2 regions of the Monashia sp. HAY1-11D genome follow, and region 2 is predicted to be linked to the other one. Evidence: predicted binding sites of a transcription regulator. Region 2 holds the regulator's gene; the other holds the start of a gene.
What was found. The regulator HrcA, encoded in region 2, represses chaperone genes, less so after heat shock. The targets are predictions, from matches to a motif close to TTNGCACTCGNNNNNNNCGAGTGCNAA.

Region 1: the regulator HrcA is predicted to act here: its motif matches at 3,111-3,137, upstream of groES (co-chaperone GroES).

Annotation. Positions count from the first base shown of each region.
Region 1 covers NZ_CP200320.1:180,942-186,996, reverse strand. The annotation lists gene AC1VM9_RS00785 (PfkB family carbohydrate kinase) at 1-713, shown strand, start outside; gene AC1VM9_RS00780 (ArsR/SmtB family transcription factor) at 762-1,088, shown strand; gene AC1VM9_RS00775 (SRPBCC family protein) at 1,088-1,576, shown strand; gene AC1VM9_RS00770 (THUMP-like domain-containing protein) at 1,810-3,072, opposite strand; gene groES (co-chaperone GroES) at 3,289-3,585, shown strand; gene groL (chaperonin GroEL) at 3,701-5,317, shown strand; gene AC1VM9_RS00755 (WhiB family transcriptional regulator) at 5,447-5,734, opposite strand.
Region 2 covers NZ_CP200320.1:3,348,983-3,355,037, reverse strand. The annotation lists gene AC1VM9_RS15475 (Gmad2 immunoglobulin-like domain-containing protein) at 1-685, shown strand, start outside; gene AC1VM9_RS15470 (16S rRNA (uracil(1498)-N(3))-methyltransferase) at 748-1,491, opposite strand; partial or broken gene dnaJ (molecular chaperone DnaJ) at 1,532-2,663, opposite strand; gene hrcA (heat-inducible transcriptional repressor HrcA) at 2,764-3,807, opposite strand; gene AC1VM9_RS15455 (DUF3097 domain-containing protein) at 4,042-4,932, shown strand; gene AC1VM9_RS15450 (CHAP domain-containing protein) at 4,964-6,055, opposite strand, start outside.

The DNA of each region.
Region 1 (6,055 bases), 3.2 Mb from region 2:
GGGGCAAGGGCGGCAACCAGGCCCTGGCGGCCAGACGGGCGGGTGCCCGAGTCGTCATGGTCGGCGCGGTCGGGGCCGACGAGGCCGGCGAGGCCTACGTGGCGCGCCTGTCCGCGGCCGGTGTCGAGCCGGCCGTGACCCGGGTGCCCGACGCGCCGACCGGCACCGCGTACATCACCGTCGACGAGGCCGGCGAGAACACGATCGTCGTCGTGCCGGGCGCCAACGAACGGGTGGCGGACGCGGCGCTCGAGGCGGTGCGGCTGGTCCCGGGCGACGTGCTGCTCTGCTCGCTCGAGGTACCTCTCGACCTCGTCGCCCGGGCTGCGCTCGCAGCGCACCGGGCGGGGGCCCGGGTCGTGCTCAACCTCGCCCCGTACGCCCCGGTGCTGCCCGATGCGGTCGCCGTCGGCGACCCCGTCGTCGTCAACGAGTCGGAGATGCGCCAGCTCGCCGACTCCGACCTCGTGCCCGGCTCGCTGCTCGTCACCTTCGGCGCGGCGGGAGCCCGGTGGGGGCTCGAGCAGGTCGACGGCCTGACCGTGCCGGCCGGGGAGGTGGTCGACACCGTCGGGGCGGGCGACGCGTTCTGCGGCGCCCTCGCCGCGGCGCTCGCGGCCGGGGCGGACGACCGTTCGGCGCTCGAGGCGGCCAACCGGGCCGGCGCCGACGCGGTGCGGTGGTCGGGGGCCCAGCCGGACGGGGCGCTCTGACCGCTTCGTACCCTTCCGGTTACGTAACCGGAGTGTTACGCTCATCGGGTGAACCGGACGTGGGAGGCGCTGACCGACCCGACGCGTCGGACCATCGTCGAGAACCTCGCGCGGGCCGAGCTGACGGCCGGTGAGGTGGCGGCGCTGTTCGACGTCGCTCGGCCCGGCGTCTCACGGCACCTGCGGGTGCTGCGCGAGGCAGGCGTCGTCGAGGCGCGGCCGGACGGCCAGCGGCGCGTCTACCGGCTCGTGCCCGGTGCGCTCGACGAGGTCGAGCAGTGGTGCCGCGACGTCCGCGCGTTCTGGGGGCAGCGGCTCGACGCCCTCGACACCGAGGTGGCCCGCGGGCAGCGGGCAGCGACGAAGGAGACGTGATGACCGAGCTGACCCGCGTGCTGGGCCGCATCGAGCAGGCGGGCGACACCGTGACCGTGGTGTTCGACCGGCACTACGCGACGACGCCCGCCGACCTGTGGCAGGCGTGCACCGACCCCGCCCGCCTGGCCCGGTGGTTCGCCCCGGTCAGCGGCGACCCGCGCGAGGGCGGCTTCTTCACGATCCACTTCGACGACGCCGACACCCCGCACTGCCGCGTCGTCTCGTGCGAGGCCCCGACGCGCCTGGTCTGGGAGTGGCCGGTCGGCGAGGTCGCCACCCTCGTCACGGTCGCGGTGACGCCGGACGGGGACGGCGCGCGCCTCGTGCTGCGCCACGCCCGCCTCGACGCCGCCCGCGTCGCGGGGTACGCCGCCGGCTGGGACACCTACGTGCGGCGCCTCGCGGCCGACCTCTCGGGCGAGGACCTGCCCGAGTGGGACGCCACCTGGACCGCCCTTCACGCCCGGTACCGGGCAGGCACCTGACGCCGACGGGTCCGTCGACCGCCGAGCTCGGCCCTGCGCTCCCTCCCCGGTCGCATCGGACGGCGCCCGCGCGATCTGCAACGACACGCCTCCGGCCGCGCGTGGACGTCTTCTCTTCGTACGCACTCCGGCGCCTCGTCGGCGTCAGGTCTCCTGGTCCGTGGCAGACCACCGACGAGGAGGCGCCAGAGGCACGGACGAACCGGGCGTGGACGCCCGTGGGATCGGGGCCGTCAGGCGGGGGTGACGACGAGCGCGACCTGGCCGCCGGCCACCCGGGTCACGACGAGCGTCGCCTCGGAGCCGCCCTTGCCGCGCCCCGTCATCTTCAGCTGCCGACGCAGCCGGTCCGCGTCGAGGGTGACGCCGCGCTTCTTGATGGTGACCCGGTCGAACCCCTGGTCGCGCAGCCACCGTGCGAGGTGCTTGGTCGACAGCGGCATCGCGGCGTCGACCCGGAAGCGGCGGGCCCACGGCACGTCGACCGCATGGTCGGCACCGACGTAGCCGACGCCCGTCGCGAGCTCCCGCCCGTCGGTCGCGGCGACGAGCGCACCGGTCAGGTCGGCGCGGATGACCGCCCGGTCGGGCTCGTAGAGCCAGGCTCCCACGCGCGATACCGAGGCGACGGGCTCGACGCCCGCCCCGGCCGCCGCGTCGGCCTCGGTGACGACGTGGGTCGACGTCGTGCTGCTCACCGACGCGGTCCGGCCCGGGTGCTGGACGAGCGGCCCCCACCACACGGCGCACTCGAGAACTTCGCCGTGCCAGGAGGTCCACTGGGCCTCGGCCCCGACGGGCAGGGCCCCGTGCGGGAACCCCGGCGACAGCTTCGCACCCGTGGCCGGGACCGCCTCGGCCACGGCGAGCACCTGCTGCCACGAGGGCGAGATGGCATCGAGGGAGAAGACCCGACGCGTCCGGCCGCGGACGTCCGCCACTCCGGTGACGCGTCGGGCTGGGTCGAGCCACACGCCGACCCGCGACGCGTCGGCCACCGTGGGCCTACCGCCGGGGGAGCCGAGCAGGGCGACGTCCTCCGCGCGGCCGACCTCGACGCGCGCGGCGGGCCAGTGGCGGAGGTTGACCGCGGCGATCCGCGCGGTGGTCTCGTCGGCCTCGACCCCGCGGACCCGCAGGTCCAGGCTGGCGAACGCCATCGCGTCGGCGCCCAGCCCGCACCCGAGGTCCCAGACCTCCTCGAGGCCCGCCGCGACGTACCGGTGGGCGTGCCGGGCCGCGACGCCGAGGCGGGTGGACTGCTCCAGCCCGTCGGCGGTGAAGAGCATCCCCGCCGCGAAGTCGCCGAACTTCTCCGTGCCCCGGGCCCGCAGCCGTGACTGGTTGAGCGCCGCGGCGACGAGGTCGGCGTCGTAACCGGCCTCGCGGAGGCGGGTCTGCAGGTGCAGGGCGGAGGCCTCGTCGTACGGCGGCAGCGACCGGAGCAGGGCCCAACCCTGGCCGGTCGCGAGGCGGTCGACCATCGCCGGGTCCATGCCGCCATCCTGCCAGCCGAGGACACGACACCCGAGTTCTGGCACTCGACTTGACCGAGTGCTAACGGCAAACCTAGATTTGCTCGTGCTGGCACTCTCGGCCTGAAAGTGCCAACGCCCTCCTCGAGGGAGGTCGACCCCCGCGACGGCGGCCAGCCTCGAAGAGCCCACAGTCCGCAAGTCAACTCCGACTGTCCCGAAGGGAAGGTCACCACCGTGTCGGTTTCCATCAAGCCGCTCGAGGACCGCATCGTCGTCAAGTCCCTCGAGGCCGAGCAGACCACCGCGTCCGGCCTCGTCATCCCCGACACCGCCAAGGAGAAGCCGCAGGAGGGCGAGGTCCTCGCCGTCGGCCCCGGCCGCTTCAACGACAACGGCACCGAGCGCGTCCCGCTCGACGTCAAGGTCGGCGACAAGGTCATCTACAGCAAGTACGGCGGCACCGAGGTCAAGTACGGCGGCGAGGAGTACCTCATCCTCTCCGCGCGCGACGTGCTCGCCGTCGTCGGCTGACCCGACACCCTCAGCCGTGACCGCACCCCGGTGAGCCCCGACCGGGGACTCCCGGGGTGCGTCCGGTTCCCGGCCCCACCAACGCCACCGCAACACCCGAGCCAGAAGGAACACCATGGCCAAGATGCTGGAGTTCGACGACTCCGCCCGTAAGTCCCTCGAGCGCGGCGTCGACGCGCTCGCCAACGCCGTCAAGGTGACGCTCGGCCCCAAGGGCCGCAACGTCGTCATCGACAAGAAGTGGGGCGCTCCCACCATCACCAACGACGGTGTGACGATCGCCCGCGAGGTCGAGCTCGAGGACGCGTACGAGAACCTCGGCGCGCAGCTCGCCAAGGAGGTCGCGACCAAGACCAACGACATCGCCGGTGACGGCACGACGACGGCGACCGTCCTCGCCCAGGCCATGGTCAAGGAGGGCCTGCGCAACGTCACCGCCGGTGCCGCACCGGCCGCCCTGAAGCGCGGTATGGACAAGGCCGTCAGCGCCGTCAACGACGAGCTGCTCAAGCACGCCCGCGACGTCGACGGCAAGGACGAGATCGCCTCCGTCGCGACCCTCTCGGCCCAGGACGCCACCCTCGGCGGCCTCATCGGCGAGGCCTTCGACAAGGTCGGCAAGGACGGCGTCATCACCGTCGAGGAGTCCTCGACGACCGCCACCGAGCTCGAGTTCACCGAGGGCATGCAGTTCGACAAGGGCTACCTCTCGGCGTACTTCGTCACCGACGCCGAGCGCATGGAGACCGTCCTCGAGGACGCCTACGTCCTCATCAACCAGGGCAAGATCTCCGCGGTCGCCGAGGTCCTGCCGGTCCTCGAGAAGGTCGTGCAGTCCGGCAAGCCGCTGCTCATCATCGCCGAGGACGTCGAGGGCGAAGCCCTCTCGACGCTCGTCGTCAACAAGATCCGCGGCACGTTCAACGTCGCCGCCGTCAAGGCCCCCGGCTTCGGCGACCGCCGCAAGGCGATGCTCCAGGACATCGCCGTGCTCACCGGCGGCCAGGTCATCGCCCCCGAGGTCGGGCTCTCGCTCGACCAGGCCGACCTGACCGTCCTCGGCCAGGCCCGCCGCGTCGTCATCACCAAGGACGACACGACCATCATCGACGGTGCGGGCGAGGAGTCCGAGGTCGTCGGCCGCGTCAACCAGATCAAGGCCGAGATCGAGCGCACCGACTCCGACTGGGACCGCGAGAAGCTCCAGGAGCGCCTCGCCAAGCTCGCCGGTGGCGTCTGCGTCATCAAGGTCGGCGCGCACACCGAGGTCGAGCTCAAGGAGAAGAAGCACCGCATCGAGGACGCGATCTCCGCGACGCGTGCCGCGATCGAGGAGGGCATCGTCGCCGGTGGCGGCACCGCCCTCATCCACGCCTCGACCGTCATCGACGGGCTCGGCCTGTCCGGCGACGAGGCCACCGGTGCCGCGATCGTCAAGAAGGCGGTCCAGGAGCCGCTGCGCTGGATCGCCGAGAACGCCGGCCTGCAGGGCTACGTCGTCACCTCCAAGGTGGCCGAGATGGCGATCGGTCAGGGCCTCAACGCCGCGACCGGCGAGTACGGCGACCTCATCGGCGCCGGCGTCATCGACCCGGTCAAGGTGACGCGTTCCGCGCTGCGCAACGCCGCGTCGATCGCCTCGATGATCCTGACGACCGACACGCTCGTCGTCGAGAAGCCCGAGGAGGAGCCGGAGGGCGTCGGCGGCCACGGCCACGGCCACGGTCACTGACCTCACACGCACAGAGAGAGGGCCGCTCCCCTGGGGGAGCGGCCCTCTCCGCGTTCCGGTAGGTCCGGTGGTTCTGTGTGTCCGGTGGTCCTGCCGGCCCCGGCACGCCGCCTGTCGTGGGGCGGTGCGTCAGGACGCCGCCTGCACCGTGTCGTAGAGCAGCTCGCGCTCACCCTCGGTCAGCCCGCCCCAGACCCCGTAGGGCTCGCGCACCTCGAGGGCGTGCGAGCGGCAGGCCTCCACGACGGGGCAGCCCGCGCAGACGGCCTTGGCCTCGGCGTCGCGGTTGCGCCGGCGCGGACCGCGTTCGCCCTCGGGGTGGAAGAACACGTCGGGGCTGACCCCGCGGCACGCTCCGTCGAGCTGCCAGTCCCAGAGGTCGGCAACCGGTCCCGGCAGGCGGGTGATCTCAGCCATGAACTCGTCTTTCGGGTCGGGCGGGTGGGGCCGCCGGGTCCAACGGGCGGCCGGAGGTTTCCCCATGCAGGGCCGCGCCATCGACGCTAACCGGGCCCGCGACCACGGTTAAAGAGCAGAATCTTCAAGACTTGTTCAAGACTTGCCAACCAGATGGCATGCTCGTCGGGGGACCTCCGCGGCCCCCGGGGCGACGGCCTCTCGAGCGTCCCGGGCGCGGTCCGACCCACTACCATGAGGGCGCTCTGCAGGAGCGCGGACGGGCACGACGACGGCCTCGCGGCCACGACACACGACCATCGGGGGAACGAGGTGCAATGG
Region 2 (6,055 bases):
GCGGCTCTTCCGTGAGTTCGTCCGCACCTCCGTCACGACGCCCACCGGGCCCGAGGCGCGCGCGCTCGCGGCGCTGAAGCTCGCCATGGGCAAGGCGCCCTCGTCGTCGGCGTACGTCTCACCGTGGGCCGGCGTGAGCCCGGTGTCGGTGACGCTCGACGGCTCCGGCCGGATCGTCGTGACGCTGTCCGGGGGCCTGCCGAGCGGGTCGGCGGCGTTGGCCGACCTCGCCGTGCAGCAGCTCGTGTGGACGGCTCAGGCCGGCGTCGGCCAGGGCACCAAGCCGGTCGTCCTCGTCGTGGAGGGCGGCGGCGACGTCGCGCCGGGGATGCCCTCGGGCCAAGCGCACCAGCGCCCGGGCGACGCCATGGGCGTGTACGACACCCTCGCCCCGCTGTGGGTCGACGAGCCCGCTCGCGGCGCCACGGTCAAGGCAGGTCAGCCGATCACCGTCAAGGGCGTCGCGAGCACCTTCGAGGCCAACGTCGAGTGGCAGTTGCTCCGTGGAGGCGCGGTCGTCGCCACAGGCAGCACGACGGCGGACGCGGGGGCGCCGCAGCGCGGGTCGTACTCGTTCCGCACCAAGGCCCTGCCGGCGGGCGACTACGTCGTGCGCGTCCTCGAGTCGAGTCCCAAGGACGGGTCGCCCGACGCCGAGCAGCGCATCCCGTTCACCGTCCGCTGACCGTCGAGACGCCACGTTCGGCGGCCTGCCTTACGTCGAGAGGCCAAGAACGTCCCGGTGACTCAGCGCCAGCGGGACCGCGCGAGGAGGACGGCGAGGGCGGCCGGGCCGGCCGACGACGAGCGCAGGATCGTCGGCCCCAGCCGTACCGGCCTCGCCCCGGCGTCGACCAGCGCGTCCAGCTCGCGGCCGGTGATGCCGCCCTCGGGGCCCACGACGACGAGCACGTCCCCGCCGTCCGGCAGGTCGACGCACGCGAGCGGTTCGGTGGCGTCCTCGTGGAGCACGAGGACGAGGGCCGACGCCCGGGCCCGCGCGACGAGTGCGGACAGACCGACGTGCCCGGCGGTCACCGGGATGCGGGCACGCCGGGACTGCTTGGTGGCCCGGGCGACGACCGCGGCCCACTTGGCCTGCGACTTGGCGGCGCGGTCGCCGCGCCAGACGACGACCGACCGTTCGGCCTGCCACGGCACCACCTCGTCGACGCCGAGCTCGGTGGCCGCCTCGATCGCCTGCTCGTCGCGGTCCCCCTTGGCGAGCGCCTGGACGAGGACCAGGCGCGGGTCCGGCGCGGGCTCGTCGACGAGCTCGACGACGGTGCCGGTCACCTCCGACCGGTCGACGTGCGTCACCTCGAGCAGGGCTCGCCGGCCGCGGCCGTCGGCGACGTAGCACCGCTCCCCCGCCCGGAGGCGCACGACGGTCGCCGCGTGCCGACCCTCGTCGCCGGTGAGGGCGAGCCTCGAGCCGGCCACGGCGCGGGCCACCGCGTCGGGGTCGCCGAGGAAGAGCTGGTGCGTCACGGCGCCATCCTGCCGCAGCAGGACGGCGCCGCGCCTCCGGTCACTTCTCCTTGAACGCGTCGCGCAGCTTGCCGAAGAGGCCCTTGTTGACGGGCGCGAGCCGACCCTCGGGGCGCTCCTCGCCGCGGAGCGCCGCGAACTGCCGCAGGAGGTCCTGCTGCTCCTCGGTCAGCTTCGTCGGGGTCTGGACCGTGGCGTGGACGAGCAGGTCGCCGCGTCCGCCGTGGCGCAGGTGGGTGACGCCGAGGCCGCGGAGGGTGAGGACGTCACCGCTCTGGGTGCCGGCCTTGATCTCGAGGTCCTGCATGCCGTCGAAGGTCGACAGCTTGATCGTCGTCCCGAGCGCCGCCGCCGCCATGGGCAGCTCGACGCTGCAGTGCAGGTCGTCCCCGCGCCGGGTGTACGCGTCGTGGTTGAGCACGCGGACCTCGACGTAGAGGTCGGCGCGGGGGCCGTTGCCGGGGCCGACCTCGCCCTCGCCGGTCAGCTGGATGCGCGTGCCGGTGTCGACGCCGGCCGGCACCTTGAGCTTGAGCGTGCGACGGGTGCGGACCCGGCCGTCGCCGGAGCAGTCGTGGCACGGGTCGGTCAGGGTCGAGCCGAAGCCCTGGCAGTTGACGCAGGGGCGCGAGGTCATCACCTGGCCGAGGAAGCTGCGCTGCACCTGCTGGATCTCGCCGGCACCGTGGCAGATCGGGCAGGTCTGCCGGCCGGTCCCCGGCTCGGCGCCGTCACCACCGCAGCGGCTGCAGCCGACCGCGGTGTCGAGGGCGAAGCTCCTCCTCGGACCCGAAGACGGCCTTGGCGAGGTCGATGTCGAGGCGTACGAGGGCGTCCTGCCCGCGCTGGACCCGCGGACGGGGACCGCGGGCACCGGTCGCACCGGCGCCGAAGAACGCGTCCATGACGTCGCTGAACGAGAACCCCGCCCCGGCGCCGTAGCCGGCGCCCCCACCGGTGGCGAAGGGGTCCGAGCCCATGTCGAACTGGCGGCGCTTCTGCGGGTCGGACAGGACGTCGTAGGCCTGCGAGACCCGTTTGAACTCCTCCTCGGCCTCCGGCCCGGGGTTGACGTCGGGGTGCAGCCGGCGCGCGAGCCTGCGGTACGCCTTCTTGATCTCCTCCTGGCTCGCGTCGCGGGAGACGTCGAGGACGGCGTAGTAGTCGTTCAAGCGGGTGTTCCTTCGGTTCCGTGGGTGCGGTCGTCGGGTCGTGGGTGGCGTGGGGTGCGTGGGGTCGCTCAGGCTCGGGTCAGGGTCGGTCGTGGTCGGGTCAGGTGGAGCGGTTGTCGTCGAGGATCTCGGACACGTAGCGCGCCACGGCCCGCACGGACGCCATGGTGGTCGGGTAGTCCATCCGGGTGGGGCCGAGGACGCCGAGGCTCGCGATGCGCTCGGTGCCCGACCCGTACCCCATCGAGACCAGTGAGGTGGTCTGGAGGCCGGAGACCGGGTTCTCCGAGCCGATCCGGACCGACACGAGCTCGGGGTCGTCGCCGAGCTGGCCGAGCAGGCGCAGCAGGGTCACGTGCTCCTCGAGGGCCTCGAGGATCGGGCCGATGGTGCGGGCGAAGTCCGAACCCGCGCGCGCGAGGTTGGCCTGGCCGGCGAGGACGACGCGCTCCTCGCGCTCCTCGGCGAGCAGGTCGGTCAGGGCGGACACGACCGCTTCGGTCGCCTCGCGGTCGGTGTCCGCGGCCTCCTCGACGAGCCGGCGCAGCTGCGTCGCGGCGACGGTGAACGGCACACCGGCGGACACCTCGTTGATGCGCGTGCGCAGGGCCGCCACGAAGACCTCACCGTCGGCGTCCGCCAGCGGGCGACCGGCGTCGACGACGCGCTGCTCGACGCGTCCGGTGTTGACGATGAGCACGGCCATGACGTGCGTCGCACCGACGGGCACGAGCTCGACGTGGCGCACGGTCGAGCGCGTCAGCGACGGGTACTGCATGACGGCGACCTGGCGGGTCAGGCCGGCGAGGAGGCGGACGGTGCGGTCGACGACGTCGTCGAGGTCCACGGCGCCCTCGAGGAACTTGGTGATGGCGCGCCGCTCGCCCGCGCCGAGGGGCTTGATAGCGCTGAGCCGGTCGACGAACAGGCGGTAGCCGGCGTCGGTGGGCACGCGCCCGGCCGATGTGTGCGGCGCGTGGATCAGGCCCTCCTCCTCGAGCTGGGCCATGTCGTTGCGCACGGTTGCGGCGCTGACGCCGAGGTGGTGCCGGTCGACGAGCGCCTTGCTGCCGACGGGCTCGGACGTCTGGACGTAGTCCTGGACGATGGCGCGCAGCACCATGAGCTTGCGCTCCTCGCTCATCCGACCTCCTCGCGTCTCGGTGGTCTCGTCGGTCTCGTCCGGTCTCGTCCCGTCGCGTCCGCCTCGTCAGCGCGGCCCCGGCGATGAGCCCTCGGACCCTTGGCACTCTCGGCGAACGAGTGCCAATTCTACGTCGAGTCGGACCAACCGCCGAACCTCCGTCCCACCGTATGCCGCCCGGAGCGGCGCGCCGGGCGGCATCCGGCGGCCGGAGGGCCTAGCCTCGGACGCCGTGTGCCCCCTCCCCCGATCGACCGATACGGCTCCGACGTCCTCGGCGGCGACTGGCGTGCCCCCCGCGGTGGTCGCTCGACGCCGATGCCCGCCGAACCGGATCTCGTCGTCGAGGAGGTGGAGACCGGCTGGGTGGGCGCCGTCGTCCGCGTCGAGAAGGCGGGCGGCATGCACGTCGTGCACCTCGAGGACCGGCGCGGCCGGACCAAGGGCTTCCCGCTCGGTCCGGGGTTCCTCGTCGACGGACGCCCGGTCACGTTGACGCCCCCGACGGCCGCCGCGACAGCCGCCCTCGCCGACGCCCGCCGCGCCACCGCGCGCACCGCGAGCGGGTCGGTGGCCGTGCAGGGCGCGCGCGCCCGGGTCGCGAGCGGGTCGCGGATCTACGTGGAGGGGCGCCACGACGCCGAGCTCGTGGAGAAGGTGTGGGGTGACGACCTGCGGGTCGAGGGCGTGGTCGTGGAGCTCATGGACGGGGTGGACGACCTCGCCGCGATCATCGCCGAGTTCCGGCCCGGGCCCGGGCGACGGCTCGGGGTGCTCGTCGACCACCTCGTGCCCGGCACCAAGGAGGCGCGCATCGTCGAGCAGGCCCGGTCGCTACCGGGGCTGTCCGGGCACGTCAAGGTCCTCGGCCACCCGTACGTCGACGTGTGGCAGTCGGTGCGGCCGGAACGGCTCGGCTGGCAGCAGTGGCCGGTCATCCCGCGGGGCACGTCGTGGAAGCACGGCATCTGTGCCGAGCTGGGCTGGGCCCACTCGACGCAGGCCGACATCGCCAACGCCTGGAAACGCATCCTCGGCACGGTACGCAGCTACGCCGACCTCGAGCCGGCGCTGCTCGCCAGCGTGGAGGAGCTCATCGACTTCGTCACGGAACCCGGCGCCTGACGCGGCCCGCGCCGGCTCCCGGACCCCCGCGTCACCAGCGCAGGTAACCCTGGACGTCGACCTTGAGGTAGGCGGCCGCGGAGGTCTTGACCCGCACCGAGCCGTCGAGTCCGACCGGCACGAGGACGGTGTTGGTCACGGTCCGACCCGACGCGAACTTGACCGTCGCATAGGGCGTCTCGGCCGAGCCGCTCGGATAGGCGGTGACGTACCCGGCCGCGGTCGGTGACGCGACGGTGACGGTCAGGAGCGCCGCCCGGACGCCGGAGGCGGGGACGCCGGCCTTGCCGACGACGGGTACGAGGGGTGCCTGCCCTGCCGCGACCCGTCCGACGGGGTAGCCGAGGCCGGTCTGGCTGTCCAGGATGCGCGTCGGCCCGAGCGCCACCTGGTCGGCCCCGGTCGGCAGCCAGCCCACGACGTCGACGAGGACGTCGGTCTGGGCGGTGGAGTGGATCGTCACCGCACCGTTGGTGCCGAGGCGTGCCTCGACGAGACCCGTGGCGGCGCCGGCGGCCTCGTACCGCAGCTGGGGCGCGGCAGGGCGCGTCGTGCCGGCGGGCCACGTGGTGAGCCATCCGGCGGTCGTCGGGGTCGCGGCGGACACGTCGAGCAGCACCGCGGCGGCCCCGGTCGCCGGGATCCCGGCCTTGCCCGCGAGCGGCAGCGTCAGCGTGCCGCCGGCGGCCAGCCGGGCCTTGGGGGCGCCGAGGCCGGTGCGGGTGTCGAGGACCCGCGTCGGGGCGCCTCCGGAGACGTAGCCGCCCGTGGGCGACCACCCGACGAGGTCGGCCGACAGGTCCGTGGTCGCCGACGTGTAGAACCGGACACGGCCGTCGGTGCCGACCTTGCTCAGCACGAGGGTGGTCGTCACCCCTCCTGCGGCGTACGAGACCGCCCGGGAGCCGGGCTGGGTCGTGCCGTCGGCGTGCGCCGTGAGGTAGCCGGCGGCGGCCGGGGCGGTGGTGTTGACGTTGAGCAGGACGGCGTCGACGCCGGTCGCAGGGACGCCCGCACGGCCGGTGACCTGGACCGTGACCGCCTTGCCCGCCTGCACCTTGGCCACGGGAGCGCCGGCCCCGGTGCGGGTGTCGAGCAGCCTGGCCGGCGCGGAGACCTGCCA